2 regions of the Neobacillus sp. Fa239 genome follow, and region 1 is predicted to be linked to the other one. Evidence: riboswitches for the same ligand, from Rfam matches in the RefSeq annotation. Region 1 holds a riboswitch; the other holds the start of a gene.
What was found. Region 1 has a riboswitch for S-adenosylmethionine ahead of ACZ5XR_RS03255 (methionine ABC transporter ATP-binding protein). Riboswitches for the same ligand answer to the same signal wherever they lie in the genome.
Positions count from the first base shown of each region.

Region 2: linked by a shared signal. The riboswitch ahead of ACZ5XR_RS17770 (LLM class flavin-dependent oxidoreductase) and the one ahead of ACZ5XR_RS03255 (methionine ABC transporter ATP-binding protein) in region 1 are both predicted to bind S-adenosylmethionine.

Region 1 covers NZ_AP041611.1:701,668-708,556, forward strand. The annotation lists gene ACZ5XR_RS03250 (methionine ABC transporter permease) at 1-574, opposite strand, end outside; gene ACZ5XR_RS03255 (methionine ABC transporter ATP-binding protein) at 564-1,604, opposite strand; SAM riboswitch class I at 1,681-1,784, opposite strand; gene ACZ5XR_RS03260 (methyltransferase) at 1,989-2,597, shown strand; gene ACZ5XR_RS03265 (threonine aldolase family protein) at 2,613-3,722, shown strand; gene ACZ5XR_RS03270 (DMT family transporter) at 3,772-4,665, shown strand; gene ACZ5XR_RS03275 (hypothetical protein) at 4,755-5,030, opposite strand; gene ACZ5XR_RS03280 (hypothetical protein) at 5,108-5,365, opposite strand; gene ACZ5XR_RS03285 (UvrB/UvrC motif-containing protein) at 5,529-6,608, opposite strand.
Region 2 covers NZ_AP041611.1:3,641,378-3,648,266, reverse strand. The annotation lists gene queE (7-carboxy-7-deazaguanine synthase QueE) at 1-13, shown strand, start outside; gene ACZ5XR_RS17790 (polysaccharide deacetylase family protein) at 139-900, shown strand; gene ACZ5XR_RS17785 (hypothetical protein) at 1,216-1,563, shown strand; gene ACZ5XR_RS17780 (aminotransferase class V-fold PLP-dependent enzyme) at 1,697-3,199, shown strand; gene ACZ5XR_RS17775 (L,D-transpeptidase family protein) at 3,300-3,788, shown strand; SAM riboswitch class I at 3,879-3,983, shown strand; gene ACZ5XR_RS17770 (LLM class flavin-dependent oxidoreductase) at 4,088-5,134, shown strand; gene ACZ5XR_RS17765 (ATP-grasp domain-containing protein) at 5,162-6,103, shown strand; gene ACZ5XR_RS17760 (glutaminase) at 6,158-6,889, opposite strand, start outside.

The DNA of each region.
Region 1 (6,889 bases):
TAACCTCGGTTTTAAACTGGTTATACCCATAAGTAATCGCTAAATCACCAATCCCGCCGCCACCAACAGCACCAGCCATGGCAGATGCGCCAATTAATCCAATGGTAGCGATGGTTAAGGCTAAAACGATCGAACCAAGTGCTTCCGGCAAAAGAAATCTCCAAATGATTTGCCAGGGAGTTGCTCCCAATGCCTGCGCTAATTCAATAGTGCCTTTATCGACTTCGAGAAGGGAGTTCTCTACTAATCGGCCAATATAAAAGGCCGTATAGAGCACGAGCGGTACGATTGCCGCGGTGGTGCCAATTGCAGTTCCCACGATTAATCTAGTAAATGGAATAATTGCCACTACTAAGATAATAAATGGAATGGATCGAAAGATATTAATAATGACATTAAGAATATTGAATAGAATATTATTCTGCAAAATGCCGTTCTCTCTTGTAATTACCAGAATCACACCTATTGGAATTCCAATAATGACCGAAATAATCAGAGCTACAACGACCATATAAAGTGTTTGATCAATTGAACTTAAAAACTCTGGCCAGAACCAGGACCAATCAAATGGCATCTTCAGACACCTCCTTAATAACAGCTTCATTGTCTCGAATATACTGAACGGCGCGAAGAATTTCTTCTTTATCACCTTTGAATTCAACAAGTAAATTTCCGAATGGCTGACCTTGAAGCTCTGTTACCATCCCGTGAAGAACATTTAAATCGATTGAAAAGTGCTTTGCCGTATTTGAGATTAATGGGACATTGGTTGAATTGCCTTTAAAAATAATTCGGTAAATGCCATGGGAGCTTGACTGGCTGCTTTCATTAATTAATTTTTGTACGGACTTTGGAATATTATCGTTTAAGAAGGTCCTCACAAAGCTTCGGGCGATCATTGTTTTTGGCTCAGTGAACACGTCGATGACCGATCCTTGCTCCGCGATGGTCCCGTCTTCAATAACCGCAACTTTATCGCAAATATCACGGATGACATTCATCTCATGGGTAATCATTAAAATGGTTACGCCAAATTCATCTCGTACCTTTCGTAATAACTCTAAAACGGCTTCGGTCGTGTTTGGATCAAGTGCCGATGTAGCTTCATCGCATAGGAGAATATCAGGGTCAGTTGTCAGCGCGCGGGCAATTCCAACTCTTTGCTTCTGACCACCGGACAGCTGATCTGGGTAATGATTCATCCGATCCTCCAAGCCAACAAATGCTAGTAATTTTGTGACTTTCTCTTTAATTTCATTTTTAGGTGTGCCTTCTAAAATAAGCGGCATCGCCACATTGTGAAAAATCGTTTTCGAATTTAATAAGTTATATTGTTGAAAGATCATGCCAATCTTTTTACGCTGCTTGCGTAAATCCTTTGGCGCCAAGGATAAAAGGTTTACTCCATTGATGAGCACTTTCCCGGAAGATGGCCGTTCCAGCAGATTTACACAACGAATCAGTGTACTTTTTCCTGCCCCGCTGAATCCTACCACACCAAAAATTTCACCTTTCTCAACGCGAAGGTTAATTCCTTTTAAGGCACTTACCTTTTTCTCTTTGCCTTTTCCATAAATTTTATGTACATCGTCTAAAACAAGCATTATATCAATCCCCTTTGTTTGCACCTATATACGAAAAAGCCTCTTTCTTCAATCAGAAAGAGGCTTTTCTATCTCAACCTTATCTTTCAGAATGAAGTCACTCTGCAGGAATTAGCACCTTTCATTAATGAAGGTTGCTGGACGTCATCGGGCCTGTCCCTCAGTCTCTCTGGATAAGTTATTCAGCTGTTTTTAACTTATTTATGATGTTAATAAATTATTAAACTATTGTCAATCTTTTTATTTTAAAAAAATATTAGTAATCCGATAATTTTAATTTCAATTGATGATTTTTTAATTTTTAGTAAATCTATTGGCATTATTTCAGAAAAATCATTTATCATAATAGATAGAATCCTACTTCACCTGAATAGAGGTCAAGCAATGAAAGAAAAGTTTTTAGATGGAGTGCTGAATATCAAAACGGGAGGAGAACAAAAGGGATTTATAACCTCATTGCACTATCATCGCTACGAGCCGACACCTTATAGTGCCCTTGAAACCTTATTTCACCAATATGAATTGAAAAGCAGTGATCATATCGTTGATTTTGGCTGTGGTAAAGGACGTTTAATTTTTTATATTCATTATTTATGGAATGCCAATGTGACCGGCATTGAAATGAACCAGGCTCTCTATCAAGAGGCTGTCCAAAATCAAAAAAATTATCTTAAGAAACACATTGATGCCAAGAATAAAATACACTTTTATTGCTGCTTGGCGGAAGAGTATGAAATTAGATCGTTAGATAATTGCTTTTACTTTTTTAATCCATTTACCATCCAAATTTTTATGAGAATCATAAAGAATATCTTACTTTCTGTGGAGAAGTCCCATCGGGAGATAGAACTGGTTTTATATTACCCTTCAGAGGATTATATTTATTTTCTGGAAAATCAAACCCCTTTTGAATTCAAACAGGAAGTTATATTGCCGGATTTATATGAACATAATTCAAATGAACGATTTTTAATCTATAGGTTGTCTTATTAGAGGGAGAGAATTCACATGAACGAAAAAAATCCATTATTAGAAGCATTTAAGCAAACCACGTATCAAGTGGTCGGGCATGACCCAAGAGACATTCAAACATTACTAGCAGCTTTCAATGATTTTGATGGTTTGCAGGAAAGCGATATCTATGGGAAAGGAAAAATAATCGAGGAGTTCCAAGAGAAGATGGCTGATTACTTAGGGAAGGAGACAGCTGTATTTTTTCCTAGTGGTACGATGGCCCAGCAAATTGCTTTAAGAATTTGGTGTGATCAAAAAGGAATAAAGAAAGTCGCTTACCATCCGTTATGCCATTTGGAAATCCATGAAGAGGACGGATTAAAAGAGCTGCATCATATTGAACCGATTTTGCTTGCTGATCAAGACAGTTTAATTCAATTAGAAGATGTTGTTGGGCTTAAAGAGGATATTGCTTGTTTATTGCTTGAACTGCCCCAGCGTGAGATTGGCGGTCAATTACCAGATTATGAAGCTCTGGAATCGATTTCGGCTTATTGTCATGAGAAAGGAATCAAATTACACTTGGATGGTGCAAGGTTATTTGAAATTCTTCCCTACTATGAAAAGTCAGCTGCTGAAATTTGTCGTCTGTTTGATAGTGTGTATGTGTCATTTTATAAAGGAATTGGCGGAATTGCAGGGGCGATTCTGGCAGGAGAAAAGGATTTTATTGAGGAATCGAAAGTTTGGAAAAGGCGTCATGGTGGGGATTTAATCAGCCTTTATCCGTATATAATTAGTGCAGATTTTTATTTTGATCAAAGGATCGCGAAAATGGAGCAGTATTACCGGGAAGCAAAAGAACTTGCAGGCCATTTTAATCAATGTCATGCAATTAAAACACTTCCACTAAAGCCGGTTTCCAATATGTTTCATGTTCATTTTGATGCTCCAAAAGAGGAGATTGAAACCATTCTGGTAGAACTTTATGAGAAAAGTGATATTGGTTTAACTGGCAATTTGAAAGATACTACTAAGGGCACCTGTTTTTATGAAGCAAGCATTGGGGATCGATTTGGCAGCGTTCCAAAAGGAGATTTAAAAGAATTGTTTCGTATGCTTGATGAAAGAATGCGAGAATTGAAAATGTTTAGTAGGCAATAAGACACAAAAATTCATTCAGCCAAAAATCATCAGGAAAGGGGGAGCAAAAGTGCAAGGTAAATTTAAAATTATTACGGCCATGCTTATTTGGGGAAGTATTGGTGTTTTCGTCAAGAATATCAATCTATCTTCAAGTGAAATTGCGCTTCTAAGGGGAGTAATTGGCAGCCTTTTTTTAATTGTCGCAAGTGTATTGGCGAGACAAAAGTTTGACATTCAAGCTTTAAAAGAAAATTTCCTCCTGTTAATCCTTTCCGGTGCCGCGATCGGATTTAACTGGATTCTCCTTTTCCAAGCTTATCGGTATACGACCATTTCCAATGCAACATTAAGCTATTATTTTGCTCCAATCTTCGTCATGGTCCTAGCTCCTTTTATTCTTAAAGAAAAACTGACACCGCTAAAGGTAGGCTGTATTGTTACGGCAATGGCAGGATTATTTCTTATTGTGAATTTTGGAGGCAGCAACGGTGCAGGCGGCTATCATCATGCGGTTGGAATCCTATATGGTCTCTCAGCTGCAGCGTTTTATGCCAGTGTCGTATTAATCAATAAATTTATCAAAAATCTATCAGGTTTTGAAACCACTTTAGTTCAATTAATGGTGGCGGTAATCGTTCTTTTACCATACGTAATGATCAAAGATGGAATGGATTTTTCCGGCGTAAACTCTCATTCCCTTATTTTTATTTTCATCATTGGTATCATCCATACGGGCATTGCTTACTTTTTGTATTTTACCTCTATTAAGGACCTAAAAGGGCAGGCCATAGCTGTTTTAAGTTATATTGATCCCGTATCAGCCGTGATTATTGCTGCGCTATTTCTTGGAGAAAGCATGGGTATTATCCAAATAATTGGCGGCTGTCTCATCCTGGGTTCTACTCTTATAAGTGAAACGATGGAAATAAAAGTGCAGAAAATGAAAGATAGTAAGGTTTAAAAAATCCCTATGGAATTAGAAAAGCTCTTCTCGATGGAGAAGGGCTTATTTAATGGAAATTAAATGAAGAGTTTTGGGAGATGGATTTCTTAGTTCGATTTATACTCATCTAATTTCTTCATGGCATATTGAAATTGTTTTTTTGAAAGTTGTTTATTGGCTAAAGATGAATATAAAATCGCAAATGCAATCGGCATTACATCAATATGGACATTAATATTTGTATTAACATCAACATCAGAATTACCACTATTACTTACTTTAGCTAGTGTGCCATTCACCAGATCATTTTGATTATCATTATCGAATTTGCTTCTATACTTTGTATGTTCGTTATCATTGTTTGTTCGCCCCATAAATGCCATTTTATTACCTCCTTTCTAAAAATCAGATTACTACTTAACTGAGATAGTATTTTCCAAGTTAAGTAGTAATCTTTATACTAACAGTAGTATTTACATTTTTTTTTCCGATTTCGGCATTGTTCTTGATCTTGTTCAGCACTAGATTTAGAATCATTTTTGGACGAAATATCAACCTTAATATCGACATAAGAGTTTCCGCTGTTGAGAACTTTAGCATTATTACTATTTTTTAAATCATTTTCATTTTCATTTTGGTTATCATTATCGTTATTGTTATAATTTTTGTTCCTGTTACTATTGCATGCTTCCTTCTCTTTTTTACCATACCAACCCATTTAATCAACTCCTTTTCTATTAAATTTTATTCTTCAAAAATATAATATTCAGATAGTTTCCAAATGAATGGGGGACTTGTCCAATTAGAATAAATAAATATAAAAAAATAAGCAGTCCGATTCATCATCGGACTGCTTATTTTTACGCTAGTTAATTTTTGAATTAGCGGGTTTTTATGGTCTCCACATTAAATAATTCCTCAAGTGCTTTCTTTAAATCGGCAGGATGATCGGCGTGTAGCCACTGGTCAGGTACAATTAGATAATCGCAGGAGCTGCTTTTTAAATAGCTATAGACGATTTGCGCTTCATCAATTTCATCCCGATTCACACTTTTGGATATTTTGAACGAGTCATTCCGGAAATGATCTAACAATATGACAGATATTTGATCAAGATCTATTTCATCCTGTTGTAGCTTTTTTCGAAAAAGAATGCTGTTCCTTTTTATAAAAAAGAATTTAAGGCTGTTGTCCTCCAAGTGTTCAAGAACGACAATATTTTTGTTTTCCTCAGTAAATTCAATGACTTTTTCTTTTTTAATGAGAGAATGGATTGCGTTTAGATAGTCCCGATATTTTGCTGCCCCATCAAAATCCAGCCGTTCTGAGGCCAAATACATCCTTTGTTCCATTTCTTCAAGAAGTTGAGTATCGGTGCCACCCAGTAGAGAAATCAGTTTGTTAAGGATCGAATGGTATTCTTCCATTGCCTTTGCACTAAAACATCTCCCATTACATAGGCCGATGGAGTAGTTTAAGCATGGAGACTGTTTTTTAGACAGATTGCTGCAATTTATTTTAAAGCAATCCTTTATCCCTTGCAGCGCTCTTTCCACAGTATACTTATTAATGAAAGGACCTAAATAAAGATTGTTACCCATGTTATCCGGGTTACTGGTTATTTCTATATTGTGTTTTCCATCTGTCGGTACGGCTATATAAACATATGATTGTGGATTTTTCATCATCCGATTGAAAATTGGCTTTAATTCCTTTATTAATTGGCACTCTAGCATAAAGGCTTCAAATTCCGTATCAGTAAGGAAATAGTCAAAATCCGCGATATTTTTGACCATTTTTTCAATCTTTGGAGAATGGGTTTTGGAGGGCCGAAAGTATGACTGAACTCTCTTTTTTAGTTCTTTTGATTTTCCTACATAAATAATACTTTTATATGAATTTTTCATAAGATAGACACCAGGAGAAGCGGGAAGGTTCGCGGCCTTTTCTTTAAGATTCATAGTAGACCCCTCCTTTGATAACAATCATTATCCCTATTGTATCATACCCCAGAATGGACAAAGATTTAAACGAAAAAAGAGGCGTCCCATAAACTTTTGAGACAGCTTCTTGTGCATCCTCGTTATCTTGATATTTTACACGCAGCTGAGTAAGCCGGTCTTCTAATGGACGATAATAATTTTGAAATGGAAAAAGGTTCCCTGTAAAGTAAAAATTCCCCCGGATGGTGGAATAAGGTCAAGATAGTTCGTGAGCTTTTTTGATTGAAAACGGATATAAC
Region 2 (6,889 bases), 2.8 Mb from region 1:
AAGAGGTGTTTAAATCTCTTTTCTACGGAATCGCTTATCTAAATTTGGATAGGCGTATTTTTGTGAAAAAATTCATAAAACTATTCTTTAGTGACGACACTATGAATGAAGATTCCATAGTCAAAATCGAGGTGTTTTATGAAAAAGAGTATCCTGTTTCTATTCATTATTTTAATATTGGTCCTTCCTTCACAAGTTTCTGCTGAGAGGAAAATTCCAATCTTAATCTATCATTCAATCGACCAATTTAAAGGCTACGGCCAAAAGGAACTTTATGTTACACCTGAAAATTTTGAAAAGCAAATGGCTTTTTTACGTGATCATGGCTTTACATTATTAACGTTCGATCGCTGGGAGGATAGGAATAAAGTAAATAAACCGATTTTTATTACATTTGATGATGGATATAAGAACAATCTAACAGCCTATTTTATCCTAAAAAGGCTGAAGACTGATCATTTCAACCCTTCCGCGACATTTTTTATTATTTCTGATTTTACGACACGGTCAAATCGATTATCAAAAGCAGATTTAAAAATGCTGGCAGATTCAGGCATGATTTCCATCCAGTCTCATACGGCAACGCATCCAGATTTGACGGGGATAGAAAACCTTGAATATGAATTGAAAGCGTCAAAAGAAAAAATACAATCCATCACAGGAAAACCAGTAATCGCATTGGCTTATCCATATGGAGCTTATAATGATCATGTAATAGATGCAACAAAAAAATATTATCTTTTTGGGCTTTCAACCATACCTAAAATGTTTGAGGAAAGAGGAATGAAAAATGAGAACTATTTGCTACCGCGGATTTATATCAAAAATTCTTCCACACTTGAAGATTTTGCAGAGGCTGTGGGAATTAGAAGAAATGTACCGATGACTCGCATGAAATAAAGCAGGAACCAAAAAACAATAAGTAAAAATGTAACGTTTGGCAGTTGAACGAGCTTAGCTTCATAGCCAAGAACTCACCACAATGTTAATTCCTAACCAGAGAATGATAAGCTCGGACAACTTCATAACTCAATACTATCTTAAACGATTTTATTTAAAAACAAATGAAAAAAATGTTAATGATTTGTTAAAGTTTTTGTAGATAAAAACTCCTCCGTTCGCCAAATAATGATATTACTTTGTAACCTATCCGAAACTTTTATGTAAAAAAACATCGATATAATAAAAGAAATGACGATTAGGGCAGGTGGCTTCATGGAAGAGACAATGGTTAAATCATATTTGCAAAAATCTCTGGACGAGTGGAAGGACGATATTTCCCAATTCCTTGATGAAATCGATAAAGAATATGAGCAAGTTTCACAAGATTTAAAGGTTTATTCCTATAAATATAACATCACGAAACAAGTAATCCAATCAACTGTAAACGAAGAAATCATCGAAAATATTCGTCTACGGTATCATAAACCTTTTGAAGAAAGCTATAATCAACTCAAGGAAACAATCCGTGAGTTAGAAGAAAAACGAAAAGTTTTTCAAATGTTCATCCAAAAAATTGATGAAGTGGTCAGAAAAGAAACAGCAAAAGTACAACTTACATAGTAAAAAGTAAATATAGTTACGATTTGAGCATTTCCTTTATTGGAATGCTTTTTTTTGGTTAATACAGTGGAACCAGCTTCTCCATGCCATGCATATATTGATAAACAGAGGAATGATTGAAGAGGTGAAACCAATGATCACCGCCATAATTGGCAGCAAAACGTATACATTATCTGAAAATCTCGAGGAATATTTTCAGAAATTTCGTGCACAAGTAATTGGGATGAACCATTACTTTGATTCACCTTATGGAAAAAAAAGAATCATATATGCAGACTGGACCGCTAGCGGGCGGCTTTATAGGCCAATAGAACAGAAAATATCCGAGGTATTTGGTCCATATATGGCCAATACCCATACAGAATCAAATATCACCAGTTTAATGATGACAGGAATATATAAACAGTCGAAAATGATTATCAAACAACATGTTCACGCCGATCATCATGATGTCGTAATTCTTGATGGTTTTGGGATGACGTCTGTCATTAATAAATTTCAAAGAATATTGGGAATCAAAATCCCTGAAAAGTTTAAGGGCCATTTAAACATTCCAGAGAAAGATAGGCCGGTCGTTTTTCTCACTCATATGGAGCACCATTCCAACCAAACTTCCTGGCTGGAGACGATTTCTGATGTAGTCATTATGTCTCCAGATGAAAATGGATTGGTTGATTGCAGGCAGCTTGAGGAGCTGCTCATAAAATATAAAGATCGTCGAATTAAAATCGGTTCATTTTCAGCCTGCTCCAATGTAACGGGGATTCAAACACCCTATCACCAATTGGCCAAAATAATGCATCTGCATGGGGGACTCTGTTTTGTGGACTTTGCGGCATCTGCTCCATATGTCCAAATGGATATGCATCCGGAAGATCCTTTGGAAAAATTAGATGCGATCTTTTTTTCACCGCACAAGTTTTTAGGCGGACCAGGTTCTAGTGGTGTCTTAGTGTTCGACAGCCGTCTATATATAAACCAAGTACCTGACCATCCAGGTGGAGGTACGGTAACATGGACTAATCCCTGGGGAGAACATCACTATTATCCCGACATTGAGATTAGAGAGGATGGTGGAACACCGGGTATTCTCCAAGCAATCCGCACTGCACTCGTCTTAAATTTAAAAGATCAAATGGGAGTCAAAAATATAATAGCAAGGGAAAAAGAATTATTATCTATCTTATTGAAAGAAATGAAAGAAATTTCGGGTGTTCACATATTAGAAGGGCAAATTGAGGATCGAATCGGGATTGTTTCCTTTTACATTGAAAATATTCACCATAATTTAGTTGTCCGGTTGTTAAATGATCGGTTCGGCTTTCAAGTTAGAGGGGGATGTTCCTGTGCAGGTACCTATGGTCATTATTTATATGATATCGACCCGACTGCATCCAAACTGATAACCGATAAAATTGATCAAGGTGATTTGTCGGAAAAACCTGGTTGGATAAGGGTTTCCCTTCATCCTGTTATGACGAATGAAGAAATCATTAAATTTGTGCAAGCGATTAAGGAGATTACAAGTTATATTGATGTTTGGGGTAAGGATTATATTTATGATTCCTCAAGTAATGATTATTTTTACGTCCATCATGAAAGAGAAGACATGTCCCTGCTTTTTCGATTTAAATAATATAAAAAGAGGCATACCGATGCCTCTTTTATGATATGACCTAAAATGTCAACGGCTGATATGTTGGGGCATATGCTAATCAAATAAAGGAGGGGGTAACATGATTCACACTGTAAAACCCGGTGAAACCCTTGGAAGCATTTCAGCAGATTATCGAGTCAGCCTTCATCAGCTTTATGCAGCAAATCCGGGGATTGGCCATTTAATGGTGGGCCAAAGGATTCAAATTCCCGGTTTGCCAAACCCCAATTCTATCCCTTATTCTATCCAAATATCGATTGGGAAGCGAAGGCTTGCCTTATTCCAAAATGGTAAATTAGCCAGAGTTTATCCAATTGCGGTAGGTAAAATGTTGACCAATACACCAGCTGGTGAATTTGTCATTGTCAATCGTGAATTGAATCCAGGTGGCCCATTTGGAGTCATGTGGCTGTCTTTATCGAAACAGGGCTACGGTATACATGGTACCAATGATCCAAGTTCGATTGGGAAAGCAGTCTCGCATGGTTGTGTAAGAATGTATAACCGGGATGTTCTTCAGCTTGCAGAGCTCGTTCCTAATGGAACGAGAGTTGTCATTCAGCAATAATTGATAAGTATTAATTGACAATATCAAATATTTGTACTATTATCACATTAAATAATTAATTATTTCGAAAAACTAATAATTTAATAATTCTTCTTATAAAGAGAGGTGGAGGGACTGGCCCTTTGAAGCCTCGGCAGCAGGTTCTTAAGAATACTGTGCCAAATCCATCAAACATTTATGTTTGAAAGATAGGAAGAGAGAAAAAGGCTCTCTTCTAGTTATGAAGTGAGTTTTTTTATTTAGCAAAAAACCAACTTTATTGGTTGGAAAAGTAGAGATTAGAAGAGGAGAGAGAAACCATGAAATTTGGATTTTGGCTACCGATTTTTGGAGGATGGTTAAGAAATGTTGAGGATGAAAAGATGCCGCCAACATTTGATTACGCCAAAACGGTGATCCAATCGGCAGAAAAATGGGGTTATTCCACCACATTAATAGCGGAATTATATTTGAATGATATAAAAGGACCTGAGTCGGATTCACTTGAAGCATGGTCGACAGCGGCTGCTCTTGCGGCTGTTACAGAAAAAATCGAAATCATGACAGCAGTTAGACCTGGATTCCATAATCCGGCAGTTACAGCGAAAATGGCGGCTAATATTGATCAAATCAGCAAGGGAAGATTCACGTTAAATGTTGTTTCTGCCTGGTGGGAAGAAGAAGCCCGTCAGTACGGCGGAATCTTTACTGAGCATGATGAACGATATGACCGCACGAAAGAATTTATAGATGTATTAAAGGGCTTTTGGACAGAAGAAACGTTTTCATATGATGGTAAATTTTATCAAATTAAGGATGCAAAACTTTCACCAAAACCTATTCAACGTCCTAATCCAATCTTGTATGCTGGAGGAGAAAGCCCAAAAGGAAAGCAGACCATTGTTGAGAAGTGTGATGCCTATGTGATGCACGGTGGAACAGTTGCAGAAATTGAGAAAAAAATCAGTGAAATGAAATCGTTACGGGAACAAACTGGGAATCCTGAACTGAACTCTTTTGGGATGGCGGCATATGTCATTTGCCGGGAAACGGAAGAGGAAGCAATTGCGGAATTGGCAAGAATCACTGATGTAAAAGAATCAAGTGGCTATGCTGGTTTTAAAGATTTTACAAGCAAATCGCAGCTTGAGCAGAAAATTCAGCTTCAGGATTATTCTGTTTCTAATCGCGGATTACGCCCAAATTTGGTGGGTACGCCTTCACAAATTGCTGAACGAATTTTACAATATGAACAAGCAGGTCTTGACCTATTACTTCTTCAATTTTCACCGCAGCTTGAAGAAATGGAACAGTTTAGCAAGCTGGTAATGCCGCTGGTAGAGGAAAAACGAAAGCAGCTAGCCTAGATTTTCAGAATGAGAGGGGATTTTAAATTGAGTAAAGTTTATATTATCCATGAGAATGAGGAATGGACCGTACACCTCACAAAACGTTTAGAAGAACTGGAAGTACCTTATGAAGAATGGCATTTAGATAGCGGCAGACTAGATTTATCAAAAGAGCCGCCTGAAGGTGTTTTTTATAGCCGAATGAGTGCATCATCGCATACGAGGAACCATCGATTTGCGCCAGAGTTTACCGCACAGGTTCTAGCCTGGCTTGAAGCCCATGGGCGCAAGGTGTTTAACGGCTCACGAGCACTCCAGCTTGAGGTTAGTAAGGTACTGCAATATTTAGAATTAAATAAACATGGTATTGTAACACCGCGTACAATCGCTGCCGCAGGCATTGGGCAAATTCTTGAAGCTTCAGGAGAGTTTATCGGGGCACCGTTTATCACCAAGCACAACCGTGCCGGAAAAGGGCTTGGCGTTCAATTGTTCCAAACTGTTGAGTCGCTAAGGGCATATGTTGAAGGACCTGAATTCGAAGAGCCGGTCGATGGAATAACATTGATTCAAGAATACATTCAATCACCTGAAAGCTATATAACCCGCTGTGAGTTTGTTGGAGGGAAGTTTGTTTATGCAGTGAAGGTTGATACCTCGGAAGGGTTCCAATTATGTCCTGCCGATGCTTGCCAAATTGGTGATTTATTTTGCCCAGTTGGGGAGCAGGTGGAGGAAAAGCCGAAATTCCAAATTATTGATGGTTTTTCAGATCCGATTATTGAAAAATATGAGCAGGTGCTGGCAGCTAATCATGTACAGGTGGCCGGTATCGAATTTATCCGTAATGAAGCTGGTGAGATATTCACCTATGATATAAACACAAATACGAATTATAATTCAGATGCGGAAGCAAAAGCCGGGAAATATGGAATGCTCGAATTAGCAATATTCTTAAAAAATGAGTTACATAAATTGAATTCTTAACTAGTTTTATAAAAATCATTAAAGAGAAGCTCCCCAAAATTGGAGAGCTTCTTTTTACAGAACACGAAAATTCCATTCTTTTGAGAGATGCTTTAAGAGCATGACTCCGGCGGAGCTATTACCGTGTTTATCAATCGCCGGTCCATATAATCCGATACCCCAGCTTGGTGACCTCAGTTCTTGCCCTTTTGCATTAGGTGGGATAGCTGCCATAATTCCTCCGGAAACACCACTTTTTGCAGGGATACCAACAAATGCAGCGAATCGGCCTGAATAATCGTACATACCACAGGTGTACATTAATGTTTTTGTTAAACTGGCTACTTCTTGAGAAAAAATCGAATCTTTTGAATAAGGGTGGATGCCGTCCATCGCTAAAATCAGTCCGATCTGTGCTAATTCTGAAATGTTCAGCTCAATGGAACAAAGTTTTAAATAAACCTCGATAGCTTCTTCAACATCACCAAGCAGGTATCCCGTTTCCTTCAGCCAGTACGCAAGTGAGCGATTCCTGTTCGCTGTTTTCCACTCAGACCAAAAAACATCGTCATTAATCACAGGCTTTCGACCAATCATTTTTTCAATAAATAAAAGGAGGGAATTGATTTTTTCAGCAGGCGTTTCACCCGGAAGAAGGGAAGCAACCGTTATCGCCCCGGCATTTATCATTGGATTAAAAGGTCTGCCAGGGTGGCTTAATTCCAACCGAAAGATGGAATTAAAGGCATCACCTGTCGGCTCGACATCTACATAATTCATGATAGGTGGAATGCCTCTGGCCGTGCA